Regions from separate parts of the Hoeflea sp. genome, predicted to be linked through region 1. Evidence: riboswitches for the same ligand, from Rfam matches in the RefSeq annotation. Region 1 holds a riboswitch; each other region holds the start of a gene.
The links. Region 1 has a riboswitch for thiamine pyrophosphate ahead of thiO (glycine oxidase ThiO). Riboswitches for the same ligand answer to the same signal wherever they lie in the genome.
Positions count from the first base shown of each region.

Region 2: linked by a shared signal. The riboswitch ahead of thiD (bifunctional hydroxymethylpyrimidine kinase/phosphomethylpyrimidine kinase) and the one ahead of thiO (glycine oxidase ThiO) in region 1 are both predicted to bind thiamine pyrophosphate.
Region 3: linked by a shared signal. The riboswitch ahead of thiB (thiamine ABC transporter substrate binding subunit) and the one ahead of thiO (glycine oxidase ThiO) in region 1 are both predicted to bind thiamine pyrophosphate.
Region 4: linked by a shared signal. The riboswitch ahead of AC5E6N_RS03120 (YkoF family thiamine/hydroxymethylpyrimidine-binding protein) and the one ahead of thiO (glycine oxidase ThiO) in region 1 are both predicted to bind thiamine pyrophosphate.

Region 1 covers NZ_CFHWAF010000040.1:27,144-30,915, reverse strand. The annotation lists gene AC5E6N_RS10060 (ferredoxin--NADP reductase) at 1-749, opposite strand, end outside; TPP riboswitch at 1,105-1,221, shown strand; gene thiO (glycine oxidase ThiO) at 1,361-2,320, shown strand; gene thiS (sulfur carrier protein ThiS) at 2,331-2,528, shown strand; gene AC5E6N_RS10045 (thiazole synthase) at 2,530-3,315, shown strand; gene AC5E6N_RS10040 (thiamine phosphate synthase) at 3,312-3,772, shown strand, end outside.
Region 2 covers NZ_CFHWAF010000075.1:14,222-17,993, reverse strand. The annotation lists partial or broken gene AC5E6N_RS14980 (MG2 domain-containing protein) at 1-1,059, opposite strand, end outside; TPP riboswitch at 1,173-1,262, shown strand; gene thiD (bifunctional hydroxymethylpyrimidine kinase/phosphomethylpyrimidine kinase) at 1,258-2,076, shown strand; partial or broken gene AC5E6N_RS14970 (oxidoreductase) at 2,189-2,404, opposite strand; gene AC5E6N_RS14965 (oxidoreductase) at 2,401-3,772, opposite strand, start outside.
Region 3 covers NZ_CFHWAF010000079.1:2,216-5,987, reverse strand. The annotation lists gene AC5E6N_RS15360 (ABC-F family ATP-binding cassette domain-containing protein) at 1-433, opposite strand, end outside; gene AC5E6N_RS15355 (thiamine diphosphokinase) at 437-1,090, opposite strand; TPP riboswitch at 1,155-1,264, shown strand; partial or broken gene thiB (thiamine ABC transporter substrate binding subunit) at 1,300-2,316, shown strand; gene thiP (thiamine/thiamine pyrophosphate ABC transporter permease) at 2,316-3,772, shown strand, end outside.
Region 4 covers NZ_CFHWAF010000008.1:47,675-51,446, forward strand. The annotation lists gene AC5E6N_RS03110 (ABC transporter ATP-binding protein) at 1-91, opposite strand, end outside; gene AC5E6N_RS03115 (ECF transporter S component) at 63-650, opposite strand; gene AC5E6N_RS03120 (YkoF family thiamine/hydroxymethylpyrimidine-binding protein) at 699-1,307, opposite strand; TPP riboswitch at 1,299-1,410, opposite strand; gene AC5E6N_RS03125 (DUF6671 family protein) at 1,584-2,390, opposite strand; gene AC5E6N_RS03130 (zinc-finger domain-containing protein) at 2,504-2,752, opposite strand; gene AC5E6N_RS03135 (hypothetical protein) at 2,742-3,335, opposite strand; gene AC5E6N_RS03140 (DUF6522 family protein) at 3,332-3,652, opposite strand; gene AC5E6N_RS03145 (MarR family winged helix-turn-helix transcriptional regulator) at 3,649-3,772, opposite strand, start outside.

The DNA of each region.
Region 1 (3,772 bases):
ATCAGGAAGCTTCCGGCATTGGCGCGTGTTCCCTCGGTAAATCCGCGCTGTTCGAAGAAGTTCCGTGTGTCCTCGAGCATTTGAGGACCGCCGCACAGGATGACCCGGTCGGTGTGCTTGTCGATCTGCGGCAGGCCGATATCGTCGAAAAGCTTGCCGCTTTCCATGAGTTCGGTGATGCGGCCATTATGGACGAACGGCTCGCGCGTCACCGTCGGATAGTAGATCAACTGCTCGCGCACCATCTCGCCGAGATACTCGTTGTTCGGCAGTTCCTCGACAATGTAATTCTGATAGGCGAGATCCTTGATGAAACGCACGCCGTGGACAAGGACGATCTTCTCGAAGGATTCGTAGATCGCCGGGTCCTTGATGAGACTGAGGAAGGGCGCAAGTCCCGTTCCGGTTCCAAGAAGGTAGAGGTTTTTGCCGGGCAGCAAATGATCGGTAACGAGGGTTCCGGTGGGCTTTGTGCCGACGAGGATCGACTGTCCTTCCTTCAGATGCTGCAGTCTGGATGTCAGCGGGCCGTCCGGGACCTTGATGCTGAAGAATTCGAGGTTCTCTTCATGGTTTGCGCTGGCCATCGAGTAGGCGCGCAACAGGGGGCGGCCGTCGACCTCGAGCCCCAGCATGGTGAACTCGCCATTGCGGAAACGAAAACCCGCGTCACGGGTCGTCTTGAAACTGAAAAGCGTGTCGTTCCAGTGATGAACCGAAAGAACGGTTTCTTCATTGAAATTCTTCATCTCGTCTCCAGACTCGTTTGATCCGGCACGACAACGTACCGGACCGGGCCACGTCAATGTGCCGACGTCGCGGCCTCAAAATTTCATTTGTCGAGGAGTGTGTCCTCTGCTGCCTTGCCCGATGGCTTCGGTGGCATTGGCGAAAATGGAATGATGCGCCAACAAAGTCGAGCATTGATCATACTAAGCCGACAGCGATTTGCGGAATGAAATTCCATGCTTGAGCCCAAATGCGTCGAAATGCCACCTCTTGGGATCTCATTGGTCGGCGTTTGTGATGCCGCATGCGGACGAGGTTTCTCCGGCAACTGAAAAGAGCCTGCTTGACAAAGCGGTCCGGCATTGGTCTTCTCGAACCATTCACCAGGGGAGTCCCGGCAAGGGGCTGAGAGACTGCTGGCATTCGCGGCGCAGTGACCCTTTGAACCTGATCCAGTTCACGCTGGCGTAGGGACGGTAACAGCGCTTCGGGTCCTGCCCCTCCTTTGGGAAGCGCGTTCAGAAAATCCGCAACCTGCGTCTCTGGATCGTCCGAACAGGTCGATGGAGGCACCGATGTTATTTTCCCGAAACCGGACACGGCACCGTTTCCCGCTCGCGAGGTGGCGGCCATGAGGGTGCTGGTCAAGGGCGCGGGCGTGGCGGGCCTGACCGCAGCCTGGGAATTGTGCCGGCGCGGCGCCTCGGTCGCGGTTGTCGACAAGCTCACGCGGGTGGGCGGAGCGGCCTCCTGGTTCGCCGGAGGCATGCTGGCGCCCTGGTGCGAAGCGGAGACCGCCGGGCAAAGGGTGGTCGAATTCGGAAGTCCGGCTCTGCAATGGTGGCGGGAAACGCTTCCCGAACAGGTTTTTGAAAACGGTACGTTGGTTGTCGCGCAGGCCCGTGACAGGGCCGAGCTCGAACATTTTGCCCGCCGTGCCGGCGGCCATCAGCGCGTCGACGAGGCATCCATCGCCCGGCTGGAGCCGGATCTGGCCGGCCGCTTCACCCACGGCCTGTTTTTCGGATCCGAAGCGCATCTCGATCCACGGTCGGCAATGCAGGAGCTGCAGCGGCGGCTGTCCGAGGCAGGCTGCTCGTTTCATCTCGGCGGGGCCGGGCAGGCCGAGCGCGATTATGACCGGATTGTCGACTGTACGGGTCTATCCGGCAAGCAAAGGGACCTTCGCGGCGTCCGCGGCGAAATGCTGATGCTGCGGGTCGAGGGCCTCGCGCTGTCACGACCGGTTCGGCTCCTGCATCCGCGTATTCCCGTCTATATCGTTCCGCGCGGGAATGGCGTCTTCATGGTCGGGGCGACAATGGTCGAAAGCGCGTCAAGCGGCCCCGCAACCGCGCGATCCGTCATGGAACTGCTTGGCGCGGCCTACGCGCTGCATCCGGCGTTCGGCGAGGCGGTTATCGAAGAAATCGGCGTGGGGGTCCGTCCCGCATTTCCCGACAACTTCCCGCGCGTATCCCGCGAGGGCAAGACCGTCAGCATCAACGGGTTCTACCGTCACGGCTTTCTCCTCGCACCGGCGATGGCGACACGTGCCGCGGATATGGCACTGACCGGAAAGGCGGCCTGACATGGAGACGATCGGCTTGATGATCAACGGATCGCCTGTCGCGGCCAGGGCGCGGCGTCTCGATCTGCTGCTGAGCGAGTTTTCCTATGAGGGCGACTGGCTGGCGACCGCGGTCAATGGCGAACTGGTGCGGCGTGAAGAGCGCGCGGTATGCGCATTGAAAGAGGGCGACCGGATAGAAATCCTGTCGCCCATGCAGGGAGGCTGAGATGTTCGCGGTCTACGGTACAAAACTTCCTTCAAGGCTTATCCTCGGGACGGCGCGGTATCCCTCGCCGGATATTCTGGCGCAGGCTGTCCGGGCCTCGGGCGCTGCGGCGGTGACCGTATCGCTCAGGCGTGAAAACGTCTCCGACGCGCCCGGCAGATCCTCCGGCGACCGCTTCTGGTCGATGATCAAGGCTCTGGACGTTCCGGTGCTGCCCAATACGGCGGGGTGCCACAGTGTCAAAGAGGCGGTGACCACCGCCCACATGGCGCGCGAGATATTCGACACGTCCTGGATAAAACTGGAAGTGATCGGCAATCACGACACCTTGCAGCCGGATGTCTTCGCGCTGGTGGAGGCCGCGCGCATCCTGTGCGCCGACGGATTCCACGTATTTCCCTATACCACCGACGATCTGGTCGTTGCCGACCGTCTGCTCGACGCCGGATGTGAGGTGCTCATGCCCTGGTGCGCGCCCATCGGATCAGCAAAGGGACCGACCGACCCGGATGCCCTGCGCTCCCTGCGCGGCCATTTCCCGGATGTGCCGCTGATTGTCGATGCCGGGATCGGCCGTCCGTCACATGCTGCCTGTGTCATGGAACTCGGTTACGACGCGGTGCTTTTGAACACGGCCGTCGCGCGCGCCGATGACCCTGTTTACATGGCCCGGGCCTTTTCGGGCGCCGTGAAAGCGGGCCGCACGGCATGGCACGCCGGCGTCCTGGAGCCCCGGGACACCGCCGTGCCGTCGACACCGGTCATCGGCATGGCGGCATTCTCATGAGGCTCGATCCGTTCTACCTCATCGTCGACAGCGCCGCGTGGATCGCGCGGCTGGTGCCGTTGGGCGTCCGGCTGGTGCAGCTTCGCATGAAGGGCAAGCCCGAGGCGGGCATGCGCCGCGATATCGCGGCGGCCAAGAGCATCTGCACCGAACATGGCTGTCAGTTGATCCTCAACGACTACTGGCGGCTTGCCATCGAGGAAGACTGCGATTTCATTCATCTCGGTCAGGGCGACCTCGCCGATGCGGATCTATCCGCCATCCGGGCCGCCGGTATTCGCTTCGGAATCAGCACGCATGACAGCAGCGAACTGCACACGGCGCTCGCCGCCGAACCGGATTACGTGGCGCTGGGGCCGGTTTATGAGACCCGGCTGAAGAAGATGCCATGGCGCCCGCAGGGTTGCGACCGGGTGCGAAAATGGAAACAGCGCATAGGAGAGATGCCGCTGGTGGC
Region 2 (3,772 bases), on a different contig from region 1:
GGCGCTGATCGTCACCGGCGCTTCAAGGATCTCGCCGATTTCCGCCGGCAAGCCGGACCTCAGCGTCAACCGGTAGGTCTTGCCGTGATCGAGACCGCCGACGCAGATCTCCTGGCCCTTGGCGGTCACGTCGCGTCCCGCGCGCCCGTCCAGGCTCACATAGGACGCATAGTCGACGCCAGCCGGCATGAGCGGATCGGAAAACCGGACGCAAAGGCGCGCGGTGGCGCTGTCGGCATCGACCGTATGTTCAACGACACGAAAACCCTTTCTGGACCGAAGATCCTGAAAATCGGCCCGCACGCGCGGCGAATCCACCAGTGCAAGGCTCTCCTTGTAGGCCTCCAGCGCGGGCCGGAACTGCTGGCGCACTTCCAGCGCCCTGGCCAGAAGATCGAGCGCCTGCGCGCGCTGCGGGGCGTTGCGCGAAAGTTCATAGGCATTCAGCGCCGCCGAGGTCGCGGTGCGCTGCAGCGAATAATCGTTCCGGCTTCCGGCGTAGAGGGTGTTCAGCGCGGCATGGGAAAGGTTCAACCACAAATCGACATCGTCCGGATCGATGCTGATGGCAACGCCGAATGATTCGACTGCCGCAGCCGGATTGCCGTCCGCCAGTGCGTTCCGTCCGGCGGCCACCGCTGAGGCAAGGCCGATCTCGGAATAGCGGCGGGCAGTGAGTTCGGATCTTTTCTGAGCGGCCTCCGTGAAAAGGCCCCGACCGAGAAAGGAAAGGTCCGGCGGTGCGCCGATATCGGCTCCGTCCGGACCCGTGACAATCCTGCCCGCCACCGCGCCCTCAAACGGCTCGAGCAGGTTGAAATCGGATTTCAGGAAACACCATTATGCCCTGGTGTTGAAGGTAAAGGCGCGGCAATCCCCGTCGGAGAGGCAGATGGACTTGCATTCGTCCAGCGTGACGTCCTTCTCGGCCCGCAGATCGAACCCGTAATAGTCGGCATTGTCGACCGTCTCGATGCGGCGCGTTTCCGCCGCCAGCGCCGTTGACGCGGCAGCCAGGCCGGCAACAAGAACAGCAATGGTTCCAAGGGGCTTCAACATCTCATTCTCCCATCACGGATGCTGTGCAAGCAACGCAGGAAACTGCGAAAATTTCAAGACAGCGGGACAATAAAGCAGTGGTTGCTTGACATAGCGGCAATGCCGGGGTGGAGTGCGGGGAACCGGGGTGCCGAAAGGCTGAGATCAAACCCGTTGAACCTGATTCGGATAATGCCGGCGAAGGGAGTTGAGCCGCCCGTGACTGTTGCGAATATTCTGGCCATTGCCGGTTCCGACCCGTCCGGCGGCGCCGGCATCCAGGCCGATCTGAAGACCATCCAGGCAAACGGCGGTTACGGCATGGCCGTCATCACGGCGCTGACGGCCCAGAACACCAAGGGCGTCACCGGCATTCACGAGGTTCCGGCACAATTCGTCGAACGGCAGATCATGACCGTCGCCGAGGATGTCCGTATCGACGCGGTGAAGATCGGCATGCTGGCAAATGCCGAAATCATTCGCACGGTCGCCGGATGCCTGCGTCATCTCGAAGATGTGCCGGTGGTGCTCGATCCGGTCTGTGTCGCGACAAGCGGTGCGCGGCTGATCGCACCCGACGCCATCAACGCCCTGAAGACCGAGCTTGTGCCGATGGCCGATATTCTGACGCCGAATATTCCGGAGGCCGGTGAACTTCTGGGATGCAGCGCTCCGAAAAACCATCTCGATATGGCGGACGCCGCACAGCGGCTTCACACGCTCGGCCCGCGATCCGTCTTGCTGAAGGGCGGGCATCTGAAGGGACCCATGTGCCGCGATGTTCTGGCCGAGACGGGCAAACGCCCGTACTGGTTCGAGGACGAACGGATCGACACGCCAAACACCCACGGAACCGGCTGCACGCTTTCATCCGCGATCGCAACGCGTCTGCCCGGATGCGGGACCCTGTTTGAAGCGGTATGCACGGCAAGGGCCTATCTGCGCGGTGCCATCAGGCACGGCCACACACTGAGCGTCGGCCACGGCCATGGCCCGGTTTTTCACGGCTGGCTGCAGACCATGGGATCAAATATTTAGCCCGCGGCAAGCGCGCGAAGACGTTCGATCATATCATCGTCGACATCGATCCCGTCGCGACGGTTTTTTAACGAGAGCCGACTTGGACAGTCCCGGAATATGGACATTGTAATCCCCGTGTCAGTACCGCTGCCGCATGCACCGGAACCGGCTCGACCACGATCATCCCGGCCCCGCCGATCGCCCGCTCGCGATAATACTCGGTGTGCTGCGGCCCGGGATAGCCGTCCTGCGCCATATTGGTGGTATGCGCGCCGAAGACGACGCGGTTGCGCAACGTTTTGTGGCGCAGCTGCGCCGGCCTGAAGATATGCCGGAAGGCGCTCAAAGGTCCTTCACCAGCCGCAGGGCGTCGTAGATCGCGGCATGGGTGTTGCGGGCCGACACCGCATCGCCGATCCGGAAAAGCAGAAATGCGCCCTCGCCGTTGCGCTGCAAATCCTGCGGCCGCCCCTCGATCAGCGCGTCATAGTCGACGGCACCAAGGTTCGAACTCATCGATTTGAGTTCGAAATAGAGCTCATCCAGCGGCAGCGTGCCGTAGTTGAGCACCACCTGATCGTAGCGCGCTTCAAGCCTATGGTCGGAATAATCCGTTCCGATCAGGGCGGCCAGCTTGTTGCCGTCGCGCCGCACATCCAGCAGCCGGCGGGCCACCGTGAATGTCACATCCTTGTCCTGCAGGGCGCGCATATAGGGCACGAGGTTCATGCCCATGATGTCGGGAGCAAAGACGCGGTCGGGCGTCATGACTTCCACCTTCGATCCCGCGACGGCCGCGATTTCGGCAGCCTGAAGCCCCGGATGATCGCCGCTTTCGTCGTAAATCAGCACCGTGCCTGCGGGCTTGACGTCGCCGGAAATGATGTCCCAGCTCGTCACCACGTTTTCCTGCTCGTCCGACTGTTCGAAAAGCCGCGTGTTGGGCATGCCGCCGGTGGCGATGATCACGACGTCCGGGTCTTCCGCGGTGATGTCATCGGTCTGCGCCCAGCTGTTGAAATGAAACACCACGCCCCGCGCGGTGCACTGGCTCATGCGCCAGTCGATGATCGAGATCATCTCCCGCCGCCTTGGCGATTGCGCGGTCAGCCGGACCTGGCCGCCGGGGTCCGGCGCGGCTTCGAAAACGACCACGTCATGACCGCGCTCGGCGGCCACGCGGGCCGCTTCCAGTCCGCCCGGTCCGGCACCGACGATAACGATCTTTCGTTTCGTCTCGGCTTGCGCGATCTCGTGCGGCATGGTCAGTTCGCGGCCGGTTGCCGCATTGTGCATGCACAGCGCCTCGCCGGCCTGATAGATCCGGTCGAGACAATAGGTGGCGCCGACGCAGGGGCGGATATCGTCCTCGCGGCCTTCCATGACCTTCTTCACCAGATGCGGATCGGCGATATGCGCGCGCGTCATGCCGACCATGTCGAGAAGCCCCGAGGATATCGCATGCCGTGCCGTGGCGATATCGGGAATTTTGGCGGCATGGAACACCGGCATGCCGGTCGCCTTCCTGACCGCGCCGGCAAAATCCAGATGCGGCGCGTTGCGCATGCCCTGCACCGGGATGACATCGGTCATCGCCGGATCGGTATGAATGCGGCCGCGGATCACATTGAGGAAATCAACCTGGCCCGTCGCCGCGAGCCTTTTTGAAATCTCGATGCCTTCTTCGGCTGTGATGCCGCCCGTCTGCGTCTCG
Region 3 (3,772 bases), on a different contig from region 1:
CGTCCAGGAGGAGAATGTCGGGCTCCGGCGCAAGCACCCGGGCAAGCGCGGCCCGGCGCGCCTCGCCGCCGGAAAGGCGCTGCGGATCCGCATCGCCGGCAAGCCCGAGATGCTGCAGCAGATAGCTGACCCGATGCGGATCGTCACCCGGGCCAAGACCGGCCTGCGCATAATCGTGCACGCTCTCAAACCCGGCAAAATCCGGCGCCTGCTCCAGATAGCGCACCGTTGCGGAAGGGTGCCTGAACACCTCGCCCGATTGCGGCTCGACGAGGCCGGCGGCAATCTTCATCAATGTCGACTTGCCGGAGCCGTTGCGCCCGACAAGACAGATACGGTCCGCCGGCCCGATCTGAAGATCCGCACCGGCCAGCAGCGGTGTTCCGCCGAAGGTCAGCTCGATACCGTCGAGTTTCAGGATCGGCGGCGCCATCGTTCAGGTGCCGGACAGATCGAAGGGCCGCGCCAGAAGCAACGCCGTGCCCGATCCCAGGCGCACCGATACCGGCCCCTCGGCGACATTGGAAATGGTGCGCGAGGACCCGAACGGCAGTTCGAACGCGTCGAGCGGATAACGCGCCCCCTCAACGGTAAGCGATGATACATCGCCGAAATTGAGAACCGAGAACATCGAGGCCGGCGGCAGATCAATCATCTGACTGCCGGCGCCGAGCGCCCAGCCTTCCTCAAGGCCGGAGGTCAAAAGCACATCGGTGCCCTCCGATTTCAGACGGCACGCCAGGGCCATGTGAAAGAAGGCATGATCGCTGCGCTCGCCGCCAAGCGCACCGGCTAGAATGAGGCGCTCCGCACCGAGCGCCAGCGCCTCTTCGACGGCAATCTCACCGTCCGTCGCATTCTTTTCGGCCGGAAAGTCCTTTCGCGGGGTGGCCTGCCAGCTCTGCTGCAGGGACCCGGGTGAGGAATCGAAGTCCCCCACCCACAGTTCCGGCTGCACCGACAGGTCGCGGGCGTGAAACATGCCGCCATCGGCGGCGATCACCCGCGCGCCTTCAATCTGACCGCGCAAACGCGCCGTCTTCTCAAGATTCCCGCCCAGCAGGATCAAAAATGTCGTCTTCTGCGTCATTGACCGATGCACATAGCAGCTTTTGCAGCACTTGCCAGCGCCGATGAGCCGGACTATGACGGTTCCTGCTCTAACGGGGTGCCGACCGCGGCAGCGGTTCGCTGAGAGGCTCAAAGCCAACCCGAAGAACCTGATCCGGCTTGTACCGGCGGAGGGATTAGACGCGGCAAAGCGCCTTTTTCCCGCAAACACCGATGAAGGAGGCGCACATGCCCGCAAACACCCGTATTTTTTCCGCGACTCTGTCACTCGCGGCCGCCCTGGCCCTGACATCGACTACCATGGCAAGCGACCGGGAACTGACGGTCTACACCTATGACAGTTTTGTTGCCGAATGGGGGCCGGGCCCCGTGGTCAAGAAAGCCTTCGAGGAAGGCTGCGACTGCACGCTCAACTGGGTCGGCATCGCCGACGGCGTCGTCCTGCTCAACCGGCTGAAGCTCGAAGGTGAAAGCACCAAGGCGGACATCGTGCTCGGTCTCGACACCAACCTCGTCACCGAAGCCAAGAACACCGGCCTGTTCGAGCCCAGCGGCATCGATCAGTCGAATGTGGACGTGCCGGGCGGCTGGTCCGACGACGTCTTTGTTCCCTATGACTTCGGCTACTTCGCCGTCGTCTACGACACTGAAGCGCTGGAGACGCCGCCCTCAAGCCTCAAGGAACTGGTGGAGGGCGATCCGGCGGTCAAGATCGCCATCTAGGATCCGCGCACCTCGACACCGGGCCTGGGCCTGCTCTTGTGGATAAAGTCGGTCTACGGGGATGACGCTCCGCAGGCCTGGAAGGATTTCAAGGATCGCGTGCTGACGGTCACGCCGGGCTGGTCGGAGGCCTACGGCCTCTTCACCAACGGCGAAGTGCCGATGGTCCTGTCCTACACCACATCGCCGGCCTATCACATGATTGCGGAGGAAACGGACCGCTACCAGGCCGCCCGTTTCGAGGAAGGCCATTACATGCAGATCGAGGTGGCCGGGCTGGTGAAATCCTCGCAGGAAAAGGAGCTTGCCCGCGAGTTCCTCGCCTTCATGACCGGACCCGGCTTCCAGAATGCCATCCCGACGACCAACTGGATGTACCCGGCCGGCAAACTGTCCGAGCCGCTGCCGGCCGCATTCGAGCAACTGGTAAAACCCGGAAAGACGCTGCTCTTTTCTTCCGAGGACGTCTCGAAGAACCGCAAGGCCTGGGTCGATGAATGGCTCGCCGTCATGAGTGATTGATGCTGGGCAGGCGGCAGACGGCCACCGGAATAGGCGCGGGCATGTTTGTGCTTTGCGCCATGGCCGGGGTGATCGGTGCCGCCGTCCTGGCGCTGCTGGGCGCGGCTGCAGCATTCGAGAACGCGGACAACGCGCTGTTCACCGCCTATATCTGGAAGGTCACCCAATTCACGCTGCTCCAGGCGTGCCTTTCGACCCTGCTGTCCGTCGCCCTGGCGATCCCGTTGGCGAGGGCGCTGGCCCGCAGGCCGCGCTTCCCCGGCCGCCGCTGGCTGGTGCGCCTGCTTGCCGTGCCGATCGGCCTTCCGCCCATTGTCGCCGCCCTCGGCCTGATCGAGATATGGGGCCGGCAGGGTATCGTCAACTCGGCGCTGCTTGCTGCCGGACTGTCCGAACCGGTTTCGATCTACGGGCTGGCCGGGATCCTGATCGCCCATGTGTTCTTCAACATGCCGTTGGCGACGCGCCTGCTGCTGGCCCAGCTCGATCGTGTGCCGCCTGAATACTGGCGCAACGCCAGCCAGCTTGGCCTCGGTCCCTGGACAGTGTTCCGGCTGATCGAGTGGCCGTTCATGCGCGGCAATCTGGCGCCGGTCTGCGGTCTGGTATTCATGCTGTGTGTGACCAGCTTCACACTTGTCCTTCTTCTCGGCGGCGGTCCTGCCGCCACGACCATCGAGGTGGCGATCTACCAGGCGCTGCGTTTTGATTTCGATCCGCAACGCGCCGTCGCGCTGGCGCTCATCCAGCTTGCCTTGACCTCCGCCCTTTTGGCCATGCTCGCCCTGATGGGCGGCTCGCCGCGCGAGGGCGGAACCTCCGGCCTGATAGCGCAGCGTTCACCCGCCCGCGGACCGGCCTCCGTGACAATAGACTTTGCCCTGATTGTGCTGTCGGCCGTCTTCCTGGTGTCTCCCCTTGTCTCCGTCGCCGTTTCTGGCCTGCTTGCCGACTTCGCCCGGCTGTTGAGCGAAACGATCGTCTGGCGCGCGATCGCGACGAGCCTCGCGATCGCGCTCGCCGCGGCCATGATCTCGGCGGCGATGGGCCTGTGCCTGATACGGGCGCGCTACGCGGCGCTGCCATTCGCGCCCCGGCATGCCTGGGCACGTGTGTTCAGGGTCTCGGCGACGGGTGCGTCCAGCCTCGTTCTTCTGGTGCCGCCGATCGTTCTGGGCGCCGGCTGGTTCGTTCTGCTGCGCGGCCATGTCGACGTGTTCGCCCTGGCGCCGGTGATCGTCGTCACGGTGAACGCGCTGATGGCGCTTCCCTTTGTCATGCGTGTGCTTGAGCCCGCCCATACGACACATATGGCCCGCACCGCGCGGCTCGTGCAGTCGCTCGGCATCGCCGGGATCAATCGGCTGGTTCTTGTCGACTGGCCGGGTCTGCGCCGGCCGCTGCTTCTGGCGGTGGCATTTGCCATGGCGCTGTCGCTGGGCGACCTCGGAGCCAT
Region 4 (3,772 bases), on a different contig from region 1:
CCGCGTCGCGCCGCGCATGGGGATAGCGCACGGTGACGCCATCCCATTGCGCAAGCGGTGCGTCAGGCGGGCGCGGCGGCGCGGCGGTCATGATCGATCCTGAGGCCTGAAAGGACGCCGGTCTTGTAGAGCGCGTTGACGATGACCCAGGCCAGCAGCCCGCCGAGCAGGGCGCCCGACAGGCAGCGCAGGGTGAACATGACCACCAGCAGCGTCGGCGCCAGTTCGCCATAGTCGAACCGGATCCAGGTGTAGATGAACGAGAAGACGGCGGCACCGACGCCGGCCGCCATCAGCACCGGCAGCGAATAGCGCTTCCAGCGTGTTGCCGCGAAGACGGCCTCGGCGCCGGCGCCCTGGACCAGACCGGTCAAAAGCAGGAGCAGTCCGGCCGGCGAGCCGAGCAGGATCTGCGTGCCGGCCGCCAGCACTTCGGAGACGAGCGCCACACCCGGCTTGCGGATGATGGCGGCGGCGATCATCGACACGATGAACCAGAAGCCCATGACGACATCCATCGTCACCGGTCCGAAAACGGCCTGTGCGATCAGCCAGACCTGCACCCATCCCAGATAAAGAACGCCGAACACCGCGCCGAGCACGGCGATGATCAGGGTTTCGCGCAAAGTCCATAGATTGCTGTCGGTCATGGTGTGACCCTTTCGTGCTGGAGTGGAAGAGGACGAAGGCCGCGCGCTCTAGACGCGGGTGGGGCTGTTGGCCGATACCGTTATGTCTAGCGTCAGATGACCGTCGATCGCGCCGAAGCGGGTGAAGGCCTGCGCCAGCGCCGCGAACACCGCGCCCGCGTCGCCCGAGAGCCTGGTGCAGAAGTTCTTCGGGCGGTCGAACACGCCGGACGCTTTCAGGAAGTCGATGCAGCCATAGATCTCGTCCATATGGTGGCCCGCGCCGAGCGGGTAGAGCGAGAACTGGCAGGCGACCGGCTGACCTGTCCTGGACGCAGTCTTGACGGCAGCGGCAGCGGCCGCGATGCGCGCTTCGAGCGGTTCATCCGGCGCCCGGCCCTCGGACGGCGTGCAGATCGGGTCGTCCGGTTCGCCCGGACAACCGCGCGACACCGCGGCCGACAGGACGCAGTGCGTGCCCGTCCCGGCGGCGGCGACGAACAGATCGCGCATCGCCGGAAACAGCGTCTCCGGCGGCCCGACGATCAGCGTGGAGATGTCATCGGTCTCGATACGCAGGTGTTCGCGATAAGGATCGAGCGCCGACAGCGCGCCGGTGATGATGCCGACGAAATCGTCGGACATGGGATATAAAGAGATTTGTGCGCCGGAAAACATGTTTCGCCTCGCTCCGCTGGCATTATCCAGATCAGCTTGAGGGTTCGCGGGCTTAATCGTCCCGCATCTCAGCCCCGGTCATGGGGCACCCCTGTCGATGTGTCATTGTTAGCGGCTGTTGATCGCAATGTAAATCCGATCGCGGTGACATCGGCTGAGCGGTATCGAGGATTACGGCACCGCCCTGCCACAGGGCAGTTTGTCCTTGTCGGGGGGAGCCGTGAGCACGGACCTGGTTTCGAGAAAGTTTGCAAAGCCTTCACTCACGGCCCTCACTCACGGATTGCAGAACGGGCAGTTTTGCGCAGGTGCTTCCTGCAGACCGTCGCGACGTGGCTTCTCCTCGATATGATCGCACACCGCACACCCGAAGACGTCATGGCGCACCATGTCCGTTGGCGTGCGGCACAGCTCGCATGGCAGTCCCTTGACCGTGCCCGTCCGTCCCCAACCCGGCGCTTCGCACGACGGACATTGCGTCGCCAGCCGCCGCGCAAGCTTGAAGGCCAGTCGGCGGATGGAGCGCATGCGAGTCGGATTGAAATGGGCGCGCATATCGGGCTCGATCCAGGCAGCGCCGTTATCGGAACGCGTGACCGCCTTCGCCATCGCCGTCTTCAAGTCGCCGGCGGTGGTGACGCCTTTGGAAATTGGCTTGCCGGGACCGTTCTCGTTTGTTCGCACGATCAGCCCATGGCTGGGAAAACCCGTGCGGGAGAGCCAGTCCGTGAGGTCGTCAATGTCGCGGGCCTCGCAGTGGCCGTAATTGGTGTTTTCGCACAGGAGGCTCTCGGTCAGGATGAAGCCCCGTTCGTCATCGACGAAGGTCATGAACTCCACACCGGCCGGGATGAAGGGTATGAGCGGATGCGCGCCGAAACTGCCCTCGCTGGCAAGTCCGAACGGCAGTCCGGTCATCTTCATGCCCAGCCGGGCCTTGCGTTCGCAGACCTGCGGGGGTGTGCCGCTGCGCGGAACCTCGCCTGTGAATGTACCCAGGATATCCGTGTCGAGACCTGCCGGCGTCAACACGTCCATGCCGAGCGCGAAGCGGAACGGCCGGGCGATCGCCCGTTCCTTCATGTGTTTGGTCGCCAGGCTGACCGCTCGCTCACAATAGGCCGGCATCGTCCGCGGTCTGATTCGTTCTGTCGTTAAAGTGTGAGGCGGTGCGGGCAATCGCCGGGACTAATCGCCTAAGCGTCGGGCGCATCCAGGAACACGCTATCCGGCGGGTCGGCCTCTTGTGGACCAAGGCGTCCGTCGTAACGGAACAGCGTCGCGCAGTAGGGACAGAGGATCGTGTCGTCCGCTCCCATGTCAAGGTAGATGTGCGGATGGTCGTGTGGCTCGGCGGCACCGGCGCATTTGAATTCCCTGACGCCGATCCTGATTTCCGCAACGCCCCGGTCGTTCTTGAATTTCGCATAATTCTTACCCGCCATCACGCCTCGAAAGCTCATTCTCGATGATGCCGACTTCGGTCAGCTGATGCTCCATCGAGCGGTCCGTGAGCATGCCGCTGTCGATCAGTTTGCGAAGCTCGTGGAGCTTTGCCTCGAGTTCGGCGCAGGTGAACTTCGCCCAGGGGTTCGCGTCTTTCGGCGACAGACCTGTTTCCCGGTGCGGGCCCGACCGCGGCGTCAGACCGGCCGCACTCCAGAAGTCGACGGCCGCGGCGAACATCGCCCCATGAGACGCCGCCGCGTGCGGGCCCGACGGCTCGCCGTCATGGCGCCCGAGTTCTTTGGCAATGTCGAAAAAGCCGGGCGCCGGCAGCCCGTCGCGCACGCGACTGATCACGAGCGCGGCGATGAAGGGATGTCCATTGGCCGCATCCTCCCGCATTGACCATTCAAGCGCTTGCGCGACCTGATGAATCGTGTTCGGCGGCTGAAGCTCCAGGGCCTCGGCAAGCGCCTTGTATGTGATCGGTTCTCCCCGCACCGCGATGCGTTGAAGATGAACCCGGACACGGCCGGCCAGGGCTTGTGCCGTCGACACGGTGTTTCCGGGCATGACCGTCATGACATGCCCTTCGCGAGATCGAACAGGCTGAACGGTGCATTTGCGGGCCTGGTTTCGACAACCGGCAACGGTTCCTCGAACAGGCTGCCGTCGGCCTCGATCACGACGCGCCAGACGCGTGACCGATAGCGGAAAGTGAGGCGGGTGCGGCCGGCGTCCTCGTTTTCACCGGTTTCGGTGACGCCCGTGACCAGGCCCTTGGCCATGTTATGCCTCAGAGCCTCAGTGGTAAGACCCAGCTTGGGCGCCAATGCCTCGGCCTCGATGGTGATCTCGCCGTCATCGACGCAAATCGCTGTTGATGAAAGCGCAGTCATCGCCCGGCCGTCCCAACGCGTGGCGGCCCGGCTTTGCCGGAGTTGAAGTTGATGCAAAGCTGTTCCAGTTCGTCGGCCGTAAGAGCCTCCTTCACGAAACCGCATGCATATGCGTTCATG